DNA from 2 places in the Flavonifractor sp. DFI.6.63 genome. Region 1 is predicted to be linked to the other one. Evidence: riboswitches for the same ligand, from Rfam matches in the RefSeq annotation. Region 1 holds a riboswitch; the other holds the start of a gene.
The links. A riboswitch is a leader RNA that binds a small molecule or an ion and turns the genes downstream of it on or off. The one in region 1 is predicted to bind lysine.
Positions count from the first base shown of each region.

Region 2: linked by a shared signal. The riboswitch ahead of asd (aspartate-semialdehyde dehydrogenase) and the one ahead of NE547_RS14105 (3-keto-5-aminohexanoate cleavage protein) in region 1 are both predicted to bind lysine.

Region 1 covers NZ_JANGBE010000031.1:9,491-17,468, reverse strand. The annotation lists gene NE547_RS14135 (MurT ligase domain-containing protein) at 1-680, opposite strand, end outside; gene NE547_RS14130 (FAD-dependent oxidoreductase) at 764-2,200, opposite strand; gene NE547_RS14125 (hypothetical protein) at 2,241-2,621, opposite strand; gene NE547_RS14120 (helix-turn-helix domain-containing protein) at 2,742-3,062, shown strand; gene NE547_RS14115 (hypothetical protein) at 3,303-4,310, shown strand; gene NE547_RS14110 (DNA mismatch repair protein MutS) at 4,313-5,800, shown strand; lysine riboswitch at 5,903-6,081, shown strand; gene NE547_RS14105 (3-keto-5-aminohexanoate cleavage protein) at 6,201-7,022, shown strand; gene NE547_RS14100 (L-erythro-3,5-diaminohexanoate dehydrogenase) at 7,276-7,978, shown strand, end outside.
Region 2 covers NZ_JANGBE010000006.1:40,376-48,353, reverse strand. The annotation lists gene dapA (4-hydroxy-tetrahydrodipicolinate synthase) at 1-241, opposite strand, end outside; gene asd (aspartate-semialdehyde dehydrogenase) at 251-1,336, opposite strand; lysine riboswitch at 1,496-1,675, opposite strand; gene NE547_RS04705 (SpoIID/LytB domain-containing protein) at 1,779-3,425, shown strand; gene queA (tRNA preQ1(34) S-adenosylmethionine ribosyltransferase-isomerase QueA) at 3,422-4,477, shown strand; gene NE547_RS04695 (TetR/AcrR family transcriptional regulator) at 4,524-5,096, shown strand; gene NE547_RS04690 (TfoX/Sxy family DNA transformation protein) at 5,124-5,381, shown strand; gene tgt (tRNA guanosine(34) transglycosylase Tgt) at 5,394-6,524, shown strand; gene yajC (preprotein translocase subunit YajC) at 6,696-6,992, shown strand; gene NE547_RS04675 (TIGR04086 family membrane protein) at 7,051-7,476, shown strand; gene scfA (six-cysteine ranthipeptide SCIFF) at 7,541-7,681, shown strand; gene scfB (thioether cross-link-forming SCIFF peptide maturase) at 7,753-7,978, shown strand, end outside.

The DNA.
Region 1 (7,978 bases):
CAGCGGTAGGCGCCGATGTGGTTGTAATGGTAGTATTCATACTCCATGGGATGCTTGCAGTGGGGGCAGTACGCCCCGTCCCGGTAGCGGCCGGAGGGCTGCGTCTCGGAGAAGGGCAGCCGTTCCACCCCGAACCAGGTGACCGGGTTGTCCCGCCCCAGAGCGAAGCAGGACACCAGCGGATCGTCTGCGTTGAGGATGAGCCTGGTCCCGGGGTGGATGCTGTCCTGGAGGATGTCGAAGATCCACTCCGGGTGTCCGTTGCGGGTGAGCTGGTCCCGATAGAGGTTGGTAATGACGTAATGCGTGGGGGTAAAGTGCCGGAAGGTGTGGCGGGCAAAGCGCTCGTCGCTCTCCAGCAGGATCACGTCGCTGCGGCAGGTCCCCCCCAGCGTGCAGTCGGAGAGCAGGAAGGTGGTCACGCCCTCGATCTGGTTGGAGCCCTCCCGGTTGTAGGCCACCTTCCAGCCGTTCTGCCGCAGCACGTGGGCGATCATCTCGACGGTGGAGGTCTTTCCGTTGCTGCCGGTGACGGCGATGACCCGGTCAGGCAGCTTGATCTTTTGCAGGATATCGGGGTCCAGCTTCAGGGCCACGCTGCCGGGCAGGCTGCTGCCCTTGCCCAGCAACTTGCCCGCAAAGCGCAGCAGCTTGCAGGCCAGGATGGCGATGGTTTTCATCTTTCAGGCTCCTTTGGAGCGGAAATCGGGCTCCTTTTGATGCTATCTAAGATACCACATTTTCCCCCCCGTTGCAACGGCCATCATTCCGTCAGATGCGTCTGCGCCGGTCCCTCCAGCAGGCGGCCCCGGTGGTCGAAGCGTGAGCCGTGACAGGGGCATTCCCAGCTTTTTTCATCCGGGTTCCACTCCAGCTGGCAGCCCAGATGGGGGCAGCGGGTGGAGACCAGAAACAGCTCGCCCGTCTCGTCCCGGTAGGCGCCCACCTTTTCCCCGTCCAGCTCCACCACGCCGCCGTGGCCGCTGGGCAGGGCCTCCAGCTCCGCGCGGCCGGAGGTGAAAAGCTGGCGCGAGAGGCCTTTTACCGTCTGCTTGCCGTCCTCCAGCAGGTTGGCCCCGGCGGCGGGCAGCTTGAAGCGCCGGGGCGAGAAAACGGCCCCGTCCGGGTCTTCCCGCCCGGTGATACGGGCGCTGATGAGCATGGCGGCGGCCATGGAGGAGGTCATCCCCCACTTCTGAAACCCGGTGGCCACATACCAATTGGGGACGGAGGGCGCGTACACGCCGATATAGGGCACCCCGTCCAGTGGGATGCAGTCCTGCGCGGACCAATGCGCCGCCTCCCGGCTGTCCGGATAGCAGCGCCGGGCCGCCTGGCGCAGCAGCTCATAGCGTCCTCCGGCGGAGTTCTCCCCCGTCCGGTGGTTGCCGCCGCCCAGCAGCAGGTATTCCCCCGCGTTTCGGAAGGAGAGCCCTTCCGGGTCCACGCCGTAGTACATGCCGTCCAGCTGCGGGGCGTTTTTCAGCGCCAGCACGTAGCTGCGCTCCTGGTGCATCCGCGCGAAATAGTAGCCGGGGGCGTTGACGAAGGGGAAATGGCAGGCGAACACGACGTGCCGCGCCCGCACGGTCCCCCGGTCGGTCTCCACCCGCCCTCCGTCCACCCGCAGCACCAGGGTCTGCTCATATACCGTCACCTGCTCCGCTACCGCCGCCAAAAAGCGCAGGGGATGGAACTGGGCCTGCTCCTCAAAGCGCACCGCACCCTTCACCGGGAAGGGCAGGGCGGTCTGGGCGGTAAACTGCGCGTTCAGGCCCAGGGCCCGGGCGGCGTGGGCTTCCGCGCGCAGCGCGTCCTCGTCCAGCGTGGAGTAGAGATAGGCCGCCCGCTCCTCCAGCGCGCAGTCGATGGCAAGCTCCCGGACGATACGCCGGTACTCCGCAATGGCGCGCTGGTTGACCCGGGCATACTGCCCGGCCTGCTCCGCGCCGAACCGGCGCGTCAGCTTGTCGTAGATCAGCCCGTGCTGACTGGTGATCTTGGCGGTGGTGTTCCGGGTCTGCCCGCTTCCCAGCCGCTGCGCCTCCAGCACCACGGACTCCACCCCCGCCTCCTTCAGCAGCCAGGCGGTGAGCACCCCCGCCATGCCGCCGCCGATCACGGCCGTATCGGTCTCCAGGTCGCCCGGCAGCGGAGGCCGGGGGGCTATTTGGGTCGTTTCGCTCCAAATCGATGGCATTTGCCTCACCTCCGCAACAGCTTTTGCAATCGGAAGGAAATTATTCCCGCAAACGCCAGCGAAATACGCCGCTGCCCACGCATACCGGCTCAAAGGCGCGCAGCCAGGTACACAGGGCGCAGAGCTGCCTGCGCGTCCGGTTGGGCGTGCCGTCCACGTAAAAGGTCATATAGGCCAGCTCTTCCGGGCGGTGGACCCGGGCCTGCCAGAGGGCGCGGGAGACGCTCTGTTTGACCGACGCGGCGGAGACCCGGTATGTGACGCCCAGCCGGATGAACACTTCCCGGTCCGGTTCCCACCCCGCCAGGGCCCACTCCAGCGCGGTTTTGATGTACCGCCACCCCTGATAGCGGCGAGCGATCCCAAGGCAATACAGGATTACTTCCGGCTGTTTTTCCATCCGAATTTCGCCATAATTCATATTATCGCCTCCACAATATCAATTATATATATTTTTAATATATAAATCAATATATTTTGAGTATTATAAATACCGCTCTGTCATGATCCTTTTCATGTAAAATAGCACTGACAGGTGGTGATGCAATTGGAATGGAATATGGAGCAAATTGCACGCCGAATTGCATTTTTACGGAATCAGGCCGGCATTTCTGCCGGTAAAATGAGCGAAGCGCTGCACATGAGCAAATCCTACATCAGCAAGGTAGAGCGGGGCGAAATCCTTCCGCCCTTTCCTGTATTTTTTGCAATCTGTGACTATTTGGGCATCACGCCCCGGGAGTTTTTCGATGATGAAACTCCCTGTCCCCAGCAGCTGCACCGGCTGATGGACGCTTTAAAGGCGTTGGACGCCAAGCAGCTGGATGCGCTCGTCAACCTCGCGGAACAAATGAAACGCTAGAGCCGGCGGCCGGAACGGGCCCCGGCTCTGTTGTTTTCTGGGGCGCCCGGCGGAAACGCGCCCCCCCATTGACAGAATCGTCCAAAGGCTTCTATAATACTCTCTGTTGAATCAACCGCGCTGGGGTCGAACGGCCCTTTGGAACCGTCCGGATCGGATTCGGCCACGGCCGCAATGCGTATTTCCGCCGGCATGGCGCGCCATGCCGGCGAACGGCGCAGGATTTCCTGCGCGATGGAGGTGCATTTTTTGAAAAAGCTCCTGGCCCCCCTGGTGGGGGACGCGTCCCCGGTAACGGTGATCGGGCTGTGCAAGAACGCGGGGAAGACCACCGCCATGCGCCGCCTGATGGCGGAGCTGGAGGAGGAGTGCCTGGGCCTGACCTCGGTGGGCCGGGACGGCGAAGGCACCGACCTGGTGACGGGCACGGAAAAGCCCGACCTGTACATCAAAGCCGGCGACCTGTTCGCCACGGCCCGGGGCATGCTGCCGCTGTGCGACGTGACGGTGGAAGTGGCCTGCCTGACCGACGTGATGACCCCGCTGGGCGAGGTGGGCGTCTTCCGCGCCCTGTCCGACGGGTATATCCAGCTGGCGGGACCCTCCGCCGCCGGGCAGCTGCCGCCACTGTGCGAGGTATTTGCATCCCTGGGGGCGGACCGGGTGCTCATCGACGGGGCCGCCGGGCGCAAGTCGCTGGCCGGGGCCGGGATCGAGGGCGCCGCGCTTTTGTGTACCGGCGCTTCGCTGGACCGGGACATGGACCTTGTGGTGGCCGAGACCGCCCACACCTGCGCCCTGTTTGCCAGCCGCCGCCCGGAGCACCCCGCCCTCTGCGCCGCGCTGGACGCCTGCGCGTCCCGCTTTGCCCTGTTCACGCCCGAGGGCGCGCCGCTGGAGCTGCCTCTGGACGAGGCCGGCGCCCCCCGCTGGAACAAGCTGCCCCGCCGGCGCTGCGTGCTGTGGGCGGCGGGCGGGATCACCGACCCGCTGCTCAAGACCCTGGCCCGCCGGGGCGCGCCCCTGACCCTGGTGGCGGCCGACGCCACCCACGTGCTGGCCGGACGGGCGGCCTGGGATCTGTTCCTCCGCTCCGGCGGCGCCCTGGCGGTGCGGCGGGAGCTGACCATCGCCGCCGTGGCGGCCAATCCCTGGTCGGCCTACGGCTGGCATTTCGATCCCGATCAATTCGTCTCCGCCCTCCGGCGGGTCCTGGACCTGCCGGTGGTGAACGTGAAGGAGGAGTAACCATGGAACTGACTCACGAGCTGCGCGAACATTCCGGCCTGCAATGGGTGCTGGACCGGCTGGTCCCCCTGTCCCCCTTCGGCCGCGCCGCCGCCCGCGCCCCCCGGTGGTACGGCCCCGGGGAGGAAGCCGCCCTGGCCGACGAGCTGGACAATCTGGCCCTCTCCCTCTCGCTCTGGGACGCCAAGCAGCTCCCCGAGCCGGAGGAGCAGCCCTGCTGCTGCGACGCGCCCAAGGCCGTCCGGCCCAAGGAGCCCCCCCTGCGCGGCGTGACCCGCTGCCTGCCCCTGTTCCATGATATCCGCGGCAGCTTCGACCGGGACCCCGGCAACCCTTTTGACCTGGTGGAGCTGTTTGAGATCAAACATTTCCTGGTCACGCTGGAGCAGGTGCAGCAGGCCTACGCGGCCCTGCCCCCCTTTGCCGGGATCGCGTTCCCTCCCATGGACGCGGCCCTCGCCCTGGTGGACCCGGACGGCCGCCGCCTTCCCGCCTTTTCGGTGCTGAGCTCCTACCACCCCGGTCTCGGCCCCCTGCGCGAGCAGAAGGCCAGGCTGGAAAAGACCATCCGCGCCGCCTCGGAGGCGGAAAAGCCCGCCCTTCTGGAGCAGCGGCGGGAGCTGGCCGTGCGGGAGGACCAGCTGGAGCTGCTGGTGCGCCGGGACCTGACCTGCAAACTGATGGAATATAAGGCGGACTTTCTGGCCAACATGGACGCGCTGGGACGTCTGGACCTGATCTTCGCCAAGACCAAGCTGGCCCGGCGGTACGGCTGCCGCCGCCCCGTGTTCTCCCGGGACGGCTCCATCACCCTGCGCGGCCTGCGCCACCCCCAGGTGGCCGAAGACCTGCTTGCCCGCGGGGAAGCCTTTACCCCGCTGGATCTGGAACTGAACAAGGGCTGCACCGTGATCACCGGCGCCAATATGGGCGGCAAGACGGTCTCCCTGCGCTCCGTGGTGCTCTCCCTGCTCCTGTTTCAGTGCGGCTTTTTCGTCTTCGCGGAGGAGGCCCGCCTGCCCCTGTTCCACCATGTGTCCCTCATTCTGGCGGACAGCGGCCCCGGCGCGGGCGGCCTGTCCTCCTTCGGCAAGGAGGTCCACCTGCTGGACCGCCTGCTCCAGCACACCCGGGGCAGCTTCTTCTTTGTGGCGCTGGACGAGTTTGCCCGGGGCACCAACCCTCAGGAGGGGGCCGCCCTGGCCCGCGCCCTGGTGCGCCACCTGGGCACCCTGGACTGCGTGGCCCTGATGACCACCCACTACGACGGCGTGTCCGACGTGGCCACCGCCCACTATCAGGTGGCCGGGCTGGTACGGGAGATCGACGGGGACGAGCATGACGACCCCCGCCGCCGCATCGCCCGCCGGATGGATTACCGCCTGCTGCCCGCCCCTCCGGGAGCGCCCTGCCCCCGGGACGCCCTGCGGGTATGCCGCCTTTTGAAGCTGGACCCGGAGCTGATGGAGCTGTTCCAGGCCGACCTGTAGTTCGTTTTTTCTGTCAATTTTTTCAGCACAAATTTGTACAAAAAAAGTGTTGACAAATACCATGCTTTGGGATATATTGACTTTGTAAACAAGTAAATAACATGCATGGATAGAGGCGCGGAGCACAAGGTAACAGGCACGATGGCAAGGGCGGGCGAGCCCGATGCGGCCTGTGAATGTGTGTGCCGCCGAAGGGGGACGCGTACCGTACAACCCTCCCCCTGAGCCGTGGGCCCAGCGCTTACGGATTGTCATGAGTAACATGAAGCGCTATTTATGATGGACAGAGCCGAAGCACGGTCCTGTTGGTCATAAATAGCGTTTTTTGTTTTTGTGGAGCGCTGTCCCGTCGGTTTTTTTCCAGACGGGTCGGCGCGTACTTTTTTGGAGGAGGTATTTTATGGAAAAGCTCATCATTACAGCGGCCATCTGCGGCGCAGAGGTCACCAAGGAGCAGAATCCTGCCGTCCCCTATACCATCGAAGAGATGGTGCGTGAGGCCAAGAGCGCCTTCGATGCCGGCGCGGCCATCATCCACGTCCACGTCCGCTGGGACGACGGGACCCCCACGCAGGACAAGGAGCGCTTCCGCGTCATTATGGACGCCATCCGGGAAGCCTGCCCCGGCGTCATTCTGATTCCCTCCACCGGCGGTGCCACCGGCATGACCCCGGAGGAGCGCCTGCAGCCCACCGAGCTCTTCCCCGAGATGGCTACCCTGGACTGCGGCACCTGCAACTTCGGCGACGATATCTTTGTCAACGACATGCCCACCATGCGCGCGTTCGGCAAGCGGATGCTGGAAAACAACATCAAGCCCGAATACGAGTGCTTTGAGATCGGCCATCTGGACACCATCCTGACCATGGCCAAGAAGGGGCAGGTCCCCGGCGCGCCCATGCAGTTCAACTTCGTGCTGGGCGTTCCCGGCTGCACCCCCGCCACGCCGGGCCACCTGGATTATCTGGTCAAGATGATCCCCGCCGGCTCCACCTGGACCGCCACCGGCATCGGCCGCAACGCCTTTACGCTGGCCGCCGCCGCGATCGCCATGGGCGGCAACGTCCGGGTCGGCTTTGAGGACAACCTGAACCTTTCCCGCGGCGTTCCCGCCAAGAGCAACGGCCAGCTGGTGGAAAAGGTCGTGCGCCTGGCCAGGGAACTGGGCCGCGAGATCGCCACCCCCGACGAGGCCCGCGCGATCCTGTCGCTGAACAAGTAATCCACGGGAATTTCCCAACCGCACCCACAAAACACTCCCCAACCTGGAATCCCTTATTTCCCAAACTGGAACCCCAATCTCCCCAACCGAAAACCCGATTTCCCAAGCTGGAAACCCGATCTCCCCAACCAGGCAAAAACTCCCCAACCAAACGCAGCGCACAGACCCAATCTCCCCAACCAACGCACAGACCCAATTCTCCCCAACCCGAACTATCCCACAGACCGAACAATTGAAGCAGGAGGAATTTACTATGCAGAAAAAAGGCAACAAGTACGGCACCCACCGCGTCATTGAGCCCAAGGGCGTTCTGACCCAGGCGGCTTACAAAATCGACAACAACATGGACGAGATCTACTCCAATGAGATCCTGTGCAATGTGACCGCCCTGAACATCGACTCCGCCTCCTTCACTCAGATCTCCGACGCCTGCGGCGGGGACGAGCAGAAGATCGGCGAAATGATCATGGGCATCGTATCCGAGCGCGGCAAGCAGCAGAATCCCGTCACCGGTTCCGGCGGCATGTTCATGGGCAACGTGGCCAAGATCGGCGACGATCTGAAGGGCAAAATCGATCTGAAGGAGGGGGACAAGGTCGTCTCCCTGGTCTCCCTCTCCCTGACCCCCCTGAAGATCAACAAGATCAAGGCCATCCACAAGGAGATCGACCGTGTGGACGTGGACGCTCAGGCCATTCTGTTCGAGAGCGGCATCTACGCCAAGATGCCCGACGATATGAGCGAGCCTCTGGCCCTGGCCGCCCTGGACGTGGCCGGCGCTCCCGCGCAGGCCCGCAAGCTGCCCAAGGAGGGCGACGATGTGCTGATCCTGGGCGCCAACGGCAAGTCCGGCGTTCTGTGCGCTTACGAGGCGCTCAAGAAGGTCGGCCCCAACGGCAAGGTCGTCGGCGTTGTCCGCAATCCCAAGCAGGTCCAGGGTCTGATCGACCTGGGCG
Region 2 (7,978 bases), on a different contig from region 1:
CGCCGGCGATGACCTTGACCCGATGATTGACCCGCTTGACACAGTATTCCACGGCGGCAATATGCTCCCGAATGGAAAGGGTGGCGCACTCGCCGGTGGTGCCGCAGACGCAGATAGCGTCCAGGCCGCGTGCGATCTGCTCGTCGATCAGTCTGCCGAACCGATCGTAATTGACAGCGCCGCTCTGGTCAAATGGGGTCACAATGGCGGAGCAGGCTCCGGTAAAAACAGGTTCTCTCATGATAGGGGGTTACCTCCTTAGAATGTACCCCTCCGCGCACAGCAGTTCGGCCAGCAGGACGGCTCCGCCCGCTGCGCCGCGCAGGGTATTGTGGGAAAGACAGACAAACTTATAATCGTACTGGGTGTCGGGCCGCAGACGGCCCACGGATACGGCCATGCCCCCCTCCAGCGCGCGGTCGAGACGGGTCTGGGGGCGGTCTGGCTCCTCAAAATAATGCAGGAACTGTTTGGGCGCGGTGGGCAGGGCCAGCTCCTGGGCGCGGCCCTTGAAATTTGCCCAACTGTCTTTGATCTCCTCCGGGGAAGGGGTGTTTTGGAAGGTGGCAAAAACAGCGGCCATATGGCCGTTGGAGACGGGGACGCGCAGGCACTGCGCGGTGATGGCGGGCGACGCGGCGTTGACGATCACGCCGTTTTCCACCTTGCCCCAGAGCTTCAGCGGTTCACGCTCGCTCTTCTCCTCTTCGCCGCCGATGTAGGGGATGACATTATCCACCATTTCCGGCCAGGTCTGGAAGGTCTTGCCCGCACCGGAGATGGCCTGGTAGGTGCAGACGAGCACCTTTTCCAGACCAAAGCCGCGCAGGGGGTGCAGTGCGGGGACATAGCTCTGGAGGGAGCAGTTGGACTTGACGGCAATGAACCCGCGCTCCACCCCCAGTCGCTTTCGTTGGGCCTCTATGACCTGAATGTGTTCCGGATTGATCTCCGGCACCACCATGGGCACGTCGCTGGTCCAGCGGTGGGCGGAATTATTGGAGACCACGGGGCACTCATGGCGGGCATACGCTTCCTCCAGCGCCTGAATCTCCTCTTTCTTCATGTCCACGGCGGAGAAGACGAAATCCACTTGGGCGGCGATCCGTTCCACATCCTCGGCGGCATTCATGACGACGAGGTTTTTCGCCTCCTCAGGCATGGGGGTATCCATGGCCCAGCGGGTACCGATGGCTTCCTCATAGGTCTTGCCGGCCGAACGGCCGCTGGCCGCGATAACGGCGAGCTGGAACCAGGGGTGGTTTTCCAAAAGGGTCACAAACCGCTGACCGACCATACCGGTACCGCCAATGACGCCGACCTTGTACTTTTCCATAATCAATGACCTCCATCGTTCATGATGTATCCTATTCCATTGCCGGCTCGTTTGAGACCGGCAAAACCGGATCGAAGCAAAAAATAAATCAGCAGTTTACAGAACTGCTGATTTTGTACTATAATGTCAAAGACGATTTGCCTTTGACAAGATACCCCAAAAGCAGACAGCGCTCCACCGCGGCGCGCGGCGACAGTCGGACGGCTCTTCGCCGGGCGACCAGGAGCGGGGCTTCCGTGGACCGGGCTCCTTCGGCGGCGTCCCCTTTCGCAGCGGTTCCAGGGGCCACCGGAGCCCTCCCCGCGCTACTGTTGAACAGCCGCGACCTCTGTTATGCTAATAACGCCTATGGAATTGAAATTTTAAAAATTGTACCACAATTCGAAGAATCGTGTCAACAAAACCGGGATGTGAGAATTGACAAATGAAGCAAGGGAAATGTTTGAAATTTATACAACTTGCAGCCGCCCTCCTGATGGTTTCCCAATGGATGGGTGCAGCGCCTGCCCAGGCGGCCTCGGTACAGGTGAATCCGACCATCCGGGTGGGGCTCTTTTACGGCGGCAGCGCCCTGCCAGGGGCAAATCTGCTCAACGAAGTGGGTTCCGGGTACCGCTTCGGCTATTTTGACGGCAGCCTGCGCTTTGTTCCGCTGGGCAGCACGGCGAAAACTGCGATCTCCATGGTAAAGGATCAGACCGTGTATTACGGCACTGTGGGCGGCTGGGCTGGATATTACGACTCCATTTCTTCCGGCATTGCCGTGGGGGGCTATCATCTCCAGCTTCCGGAGCGCTATGCGGACTTCCAGTCGGCGTCTGCGGCGGCCTGCCGGTATGCCGGCGCCTTCCCGGCATGGATCGACGGAGCCTATTACGTCAGGCTCGGCGCCTACCTGGACAGCGCCTCGGCACAGAACGCACAGGCCGCGGTGCCCGGAGCGTCGGTGACGGCCCCGTCGGGCACGGGCGTTTCGGTGGTGGAGACGGGGACCGGAACGATCCTGTTCCAGTTCGACAGCGCCGACGGATGGGCCATGGCGGTCCAGCCCGGTCTGGATGATACGGTCAAGACCCGGACTATTTTCCGGGGAAATACCTATTACGGCGCGTTCCAGTACCGGCGCAGCGGCGGCAATCTGTCGGTGAGCAACGTGCTTCCCATGGAGGATTATGTGCAAGGGGTCATTTTGTCCGAGATGAGCGCCTCCTGGCCCTTGGAGGCACTGAAGGCCCAGGCGGTATGCGCCCGGACTTACAGCTATGCCAAGCTGCTGGATCAGCGGCACAGCTCCGACGGCTTCGATATCTGCAACACGGTCCACTGTCAGGCTTACAGGGGGATCGCCGGCATGAGCGACGCCAGCCGCCAGGCGGTGGAGGCCACTTATGGCCAATATATCTGGTATAACGGCGGCTTGACCGAGCCAGTCTATTTTTCCTGCGATGGCGGAGCTACGGAAGACGCGGGGAACATCTGGTATGAGGACACGCCCTATTTGAAAGGGAAGACGGATCCCTATGAGGCCGCTGTATCCGATAAAATTGAACGCTACAGCTGGAGTGTGACCTATACCCGCCAGGAGCTGACTGATCTGCTCAACGGCAAGGGTTACGCCAATTCCGGCATCGTGGACGTTCAGGTCACAAAAACGTCGCCCACGGGGAATGTACTGGCAATTACCTTTACCGATTCGGCGGGAAAAAGCTTCACGAAGACGAAGGAAGACTGCCGGACATTTCTGGGACTGCGTTCCCAGCGCTACAGCATTTCGGGCGGAAGCGGAGGTTACGCGGTGAACGGGGAGGGGACGCTGCCCTCTGTGAGCGGCGTATACGCGGTGGACGGAAGCGGAACGGTATCCCAGCTGCCCTCCGGCCAACCCTATGTCATCGGCGGCGACGCCGCGGTGAAGCAGTTGGCCCCATCCGCCGCTTCGGGGGGCGATACCTTTACCATCGCCGGAACCGGCTGGGGCCATCACGTGGGTATGAGCCAATGGGGCGCGTATTCTATGGCACAGCAGGGCTATACTTATTGGGATATCCTGCAATTCTACTATACCGGAATCGAGGTGCGCCAGCCATAAAGACCGCTGATTTTGATTTTTACCTGCCGGAGGAACTGATTGCACAAACTCCGCTGGAGCGCCGGGATGCCTCCCGGCTCCTGGTGCTGGATAAGAACACGGGGGCGCGGCGGCATATGCATTTTTACGATTTGCCCGCCCTCTTGCGCCCGGGCGACTGCTTGGTGCTCAACGACTCCCGGGTCCTGCCCGCACGGCTTGTCGGCCACCGCGTGCCCGGCGGCGGCGCAGCGGAGGTGCTGCTGCTCATCGACCGGGGCGACAAGGTGTGGGAGTGCCTGGTCCGGCCGGGACGCAGGCTCAAGCCCGGCGCGCGCATTTCCTTCGGAGACGGCGCCCTCACCGCTGAGGTGCTGGAAGTCTGCGAGGGCGGCAACCGCCTGGTGCGCTTTGACTATGAGGGTATTTTTTTGGAAAAGCTGGAGCAGCTGGGCAAGATGCCCCTGCCGCCCTATATCAAGCAGGAGCTGGAGGACCCGGAGCGCTATCAGACGGTCTACTCCCGGGCGGTGGGCTCCGCCGCCGCGCCGACGGCGGGACTGCACTTTACCCGTGCGCTGCTGGAACAGGTGCGCGAAATGGGCGTAAAGGTATGCTACGTTACACTTCATGTGGGCCTGGGGACCTTCCGTCCGGTGAAAGAAGACGAGATCACCGACCATGAGATGCACGCGGAGTACTGCATGATTCCGGCTGAGACGGCCGAGACCATCAACCGCACGAAGCAGACCGGCGGACGGGTCATCTGTGTGGGCACCACTTCCTGCCGCACCATTGAGAGCTGGGCTTCGGAGGACGGCACGCTTCGGGAGAGCGCCGGATGGACCAATATTTTCATCTACCCGGGGTATCGCTTTAAGGCGTTGGACGGTCTGATTACCAACTTCCATCTGCCGGAGTCCACCCTCATCATGCTGGTCTCCGCACTGGCGGGACGGGAGCAGGTGCTGGCGGCATACCAGGAAGCGGTGGAACAGCGCTATCGCTTTTTCTCCTTCGGGGATGCGATGTTCATCACAGACCTTATCCCAAGGGACGATCAGCCGGACTGACGCCGTGCGGCACATTGGGGGAGATGCGGAGGAAGGAGGAGACGGTATGCACGCAGACCGGAGCGACCGGCGCACGCGGTATACACAGATGGTCCTGAAAAAGAGCCTGATCGAGTGGATGGAGCAAAAGCCGCTTGCAAAGATTACCATCAAAGAGCTCTGTGAGCGGGCGGACATCAACCGCTGTACCTTTTATGCCCATTACCGGGATCAATACGATCTGCTGCAGCAGATCGAGGACGAGATCATCTCCGAGATCCGGGAGCGGCTGTCCGCCTTCGATTTTCGCGCCGATATCGGCGAGGCCTTTCAAGTCGTGGAGCAGATTTTTCAGTATATCGCGGATAACCGCGACTTCTGCAGCCTGCTGCTGAGCGAGAAGGGCGATTTCAGCTTTCAAAAGCGGGTCACGGCTCTGTTTCAGGAGCAGTATGCCCAGCAATGGCAGGCGTCCCGCTCCACCGACCCGGAGACCGTGGAATATTTGTACCGTTATGTCATCACCGGCAGCATCGGCATCCTGCAGAATTGGCTGAAAAGCGGCATGCGCAAGTCGCCGGGTGAAATGGCGGGACTTTTGCTGCGGCTGACCAATCAGGGCCTGGCCGCTTTTTCCTGACGGTCCGCTCAAGGCAGGCGAATCGGAATGGAATCATTGACCCGTTTGCCCAATCTCGGCCCGGTGTTGGCGGAGCATCTTCACAGAATCGGCGTAGATACCCCGGAACCGCTGCGGGGCATGGGCAGCCGGGCGGCCCGGATACAGATCCGCGCCCAGGCGGACCCCAACGCCTGCCTGCACCAGCTGACGGCCCTGGAAGGGGCGATCCGGGGCGTACGCAAGAAGGAGCTGCCCGATACCTGCAGGACCGAGCTGCGTACCTTTTATCAAAGCCTGAAATAAAGGAGCGTTTGCGTGTTTAAACTCATCCAGACCGAAGGCCGTGCCCGGCGCGGCGAATTTGCCTGTGCCCATGGCACGGTACAGACCCCGGTGTTCATGAATGTGGGAACCCAAGGCGCGATTAAGGGAGCTCTCTCCGCCCACGATCTGCGGGAGATCGGCTGCCAGGTGGAGCTGTCCAATACCTATCACCTGCACCTGCGCCCCGGAGACGACGTGGTGCGCGCGCTGGGCGGGCTGCACCGGTTCATGGACTGGGACGGCCCGATCCTCACCGATTCCGGAGGCTTCCAGGTCTTTTCGCTGGCTGGACTGCGGAAGATCCGGGAGGAGGGCGTCACCTTTGCCTCGCATATCGACGGGCGGCGGATCTTTATGGGGCCGGAGGAGTCCATGCGGATCCAGTCCAACCTCGGCAGCGACATTGCCATGGCTTTTGACGAATGCGTGGAAAATCCGGCCACCTATGAATATGCCAAGGCCTCCTGTGAACGCACGCTGCGGTGGCTGGAGCGGTGCAAAGCAGAGCATGACCGGCTCAACGCCCTTCCGGAGACGGTGAATCCGGGACAGATGCTCTTCGGCATCAATCAGGGGGCGACCTTTCCGGACTTGCGCATCTGGCACATGCAGCAAACCGCAAAGATCGACTGTGAGGGCTACGCCATCGGCGGTCTGGCGGTGGGAGAGCCGGCACAGGTCATGTACGATATCATCGACGTGATAGAGCCCTATATGCCCGTGGACAAGCCGCGCTATCTTATGGGCGTGGGCACCCCTTCCAACATCATTGAGGGCGTGGCGCGGGGCGTGGACTTCTTCGACTGTGTCATGCCTGCCCGCAACGCCCGACACGCCAAGCTTTTTACCTGGTCGGGCGCCATGAACATCAAGAATGAAAAATACAAGCTGGACGAGCGGCCCATCGACCCGGACTGCGCCTGCCCAGTGTGCCGCTCCTTTTCGCGCGCCTATCTGCGCCACCTCTTCGCGGCAGGGGAGATGCTTGCCATGCGCCTTGCGGTACTGCATAACCTGTATTTTTACAACGCCCTGGCCGGACGGATCCGGCAGGCCCTGGATGAGGGCTGTTTTGCGGACTTCCGGGCGGAATATTCCCCCAAATTGGCCGGACGCCTGTGAAGAATCTGTGAATCCTGCGAAAAAGGCTTGTCAAATCCTGCATTTCGTTTTATAATAGCTTTTACGTGATGAAGAGGTTCATCCAAGTATTTATCGGAGGGGATTGTTTTGCTGACACAGGTAACGAGTGCGATGCTGACGCAGGAGGGCGGCACCGGAAGCATGCTGAGTATGATCCTGCCCTTTGTCCTGCTGATCGCAGTCTTTTATTTCCTGCTGATCCGGCCCGAGAACAAAAAGAAGAAAGCGGCTGCCAAGATGCGCTCCGAACTGGCGGTGGGGGATGAGATCACCACCATCGGGGGAATCGTCGGCACCATCTGCGCAGTCAAGGAGGACACCATCGTCATTGAGACCGGCGCCGACCGCGTGCGCATGGAATTCACCAAGTGGGCGATTTCCACCAAGGGCACCCAGGCCACGGAAAACGGCGCGGGCGAGACCAAGGATTCCAAGGACAAGAAGTAATACGAAACGCCCTCCCGGCATATGTTCCAGTAGGAACGTGGCAAGGGAGGGTGTTTTTATGCGGAAAACAGAGGAGGATCAGGCCGCGAAGCTGCTGCGCTACGGGGTCGGGATCGTTTTGGGTGGGGCCGCGGCGCTGGCGGTATGCCTTTTGTTCCTGCTGGCTGCCTCGGTGCTCATCTCACGGGGGCTTTTGGCGGACGGTCTTACTTATCAGCTGAGTATCGTCGGCTGTGTGGTGGGGGCGTTCGCAGGCGGAATGCTGGCGGTTCGCCGCTGCGGCAGGCGTACGCTGATCGTAGGGCTGTGTACCGGAGCGGTGCTTTTTCTGCTGTTGCTTACGGTTGGCGTGCTGTTCTTTGAGACCATGTCGGTGGAGCAGGGCGGGATCGGACTGCTGTGCGGCGGTCTGTGCGGCGGCGCGGCCGCTGGGCTGCTGGGCGGCGGAAAGCGGAGCGGTGGAAAGAAAAAGCGCAGAAAATAATTGAAATCGGGCCGCGGCTATGCTATAATCCTCCTAAACCATTTGTTATGGGAGGGAAACCAGAATGAAGCATGTGAAGACGCTCAACGGCGCGACTCTGAAAAACAGCGCCGCCCACGGCGGCTGCGGCGAGTGCCAGACCTCCTGCCAGTCCGCCTGTAAGACCTCTTGCACCGTGGCAAACCAGAAGTGCGAGAATAAGTAAGAACCGCTGATTGGAGAGGGTGGGGTTTCCCACCCTTTTTCCATGGAATGCGCCAAGTGAGGATCAAATTTATGGTACATACCTTTCAAGCCCTCGGCGTCAATGTCGCCGTGGATGTCAACAGCGGCGCCGTCCATGTGCTGGACGAGCTGACGTATCACCTGCTGGAGCAGGTGAAGCCCCCCATAGCGGAACACTGTCCGGAGGAGGTCTGCCAGACGTTGTCCCGGTATGCCCCCGCCGCGCTGGAGGAGGCGTGGCAGGAACTGCGCAGCCTGACTGCGGAGGGGCTGCTCT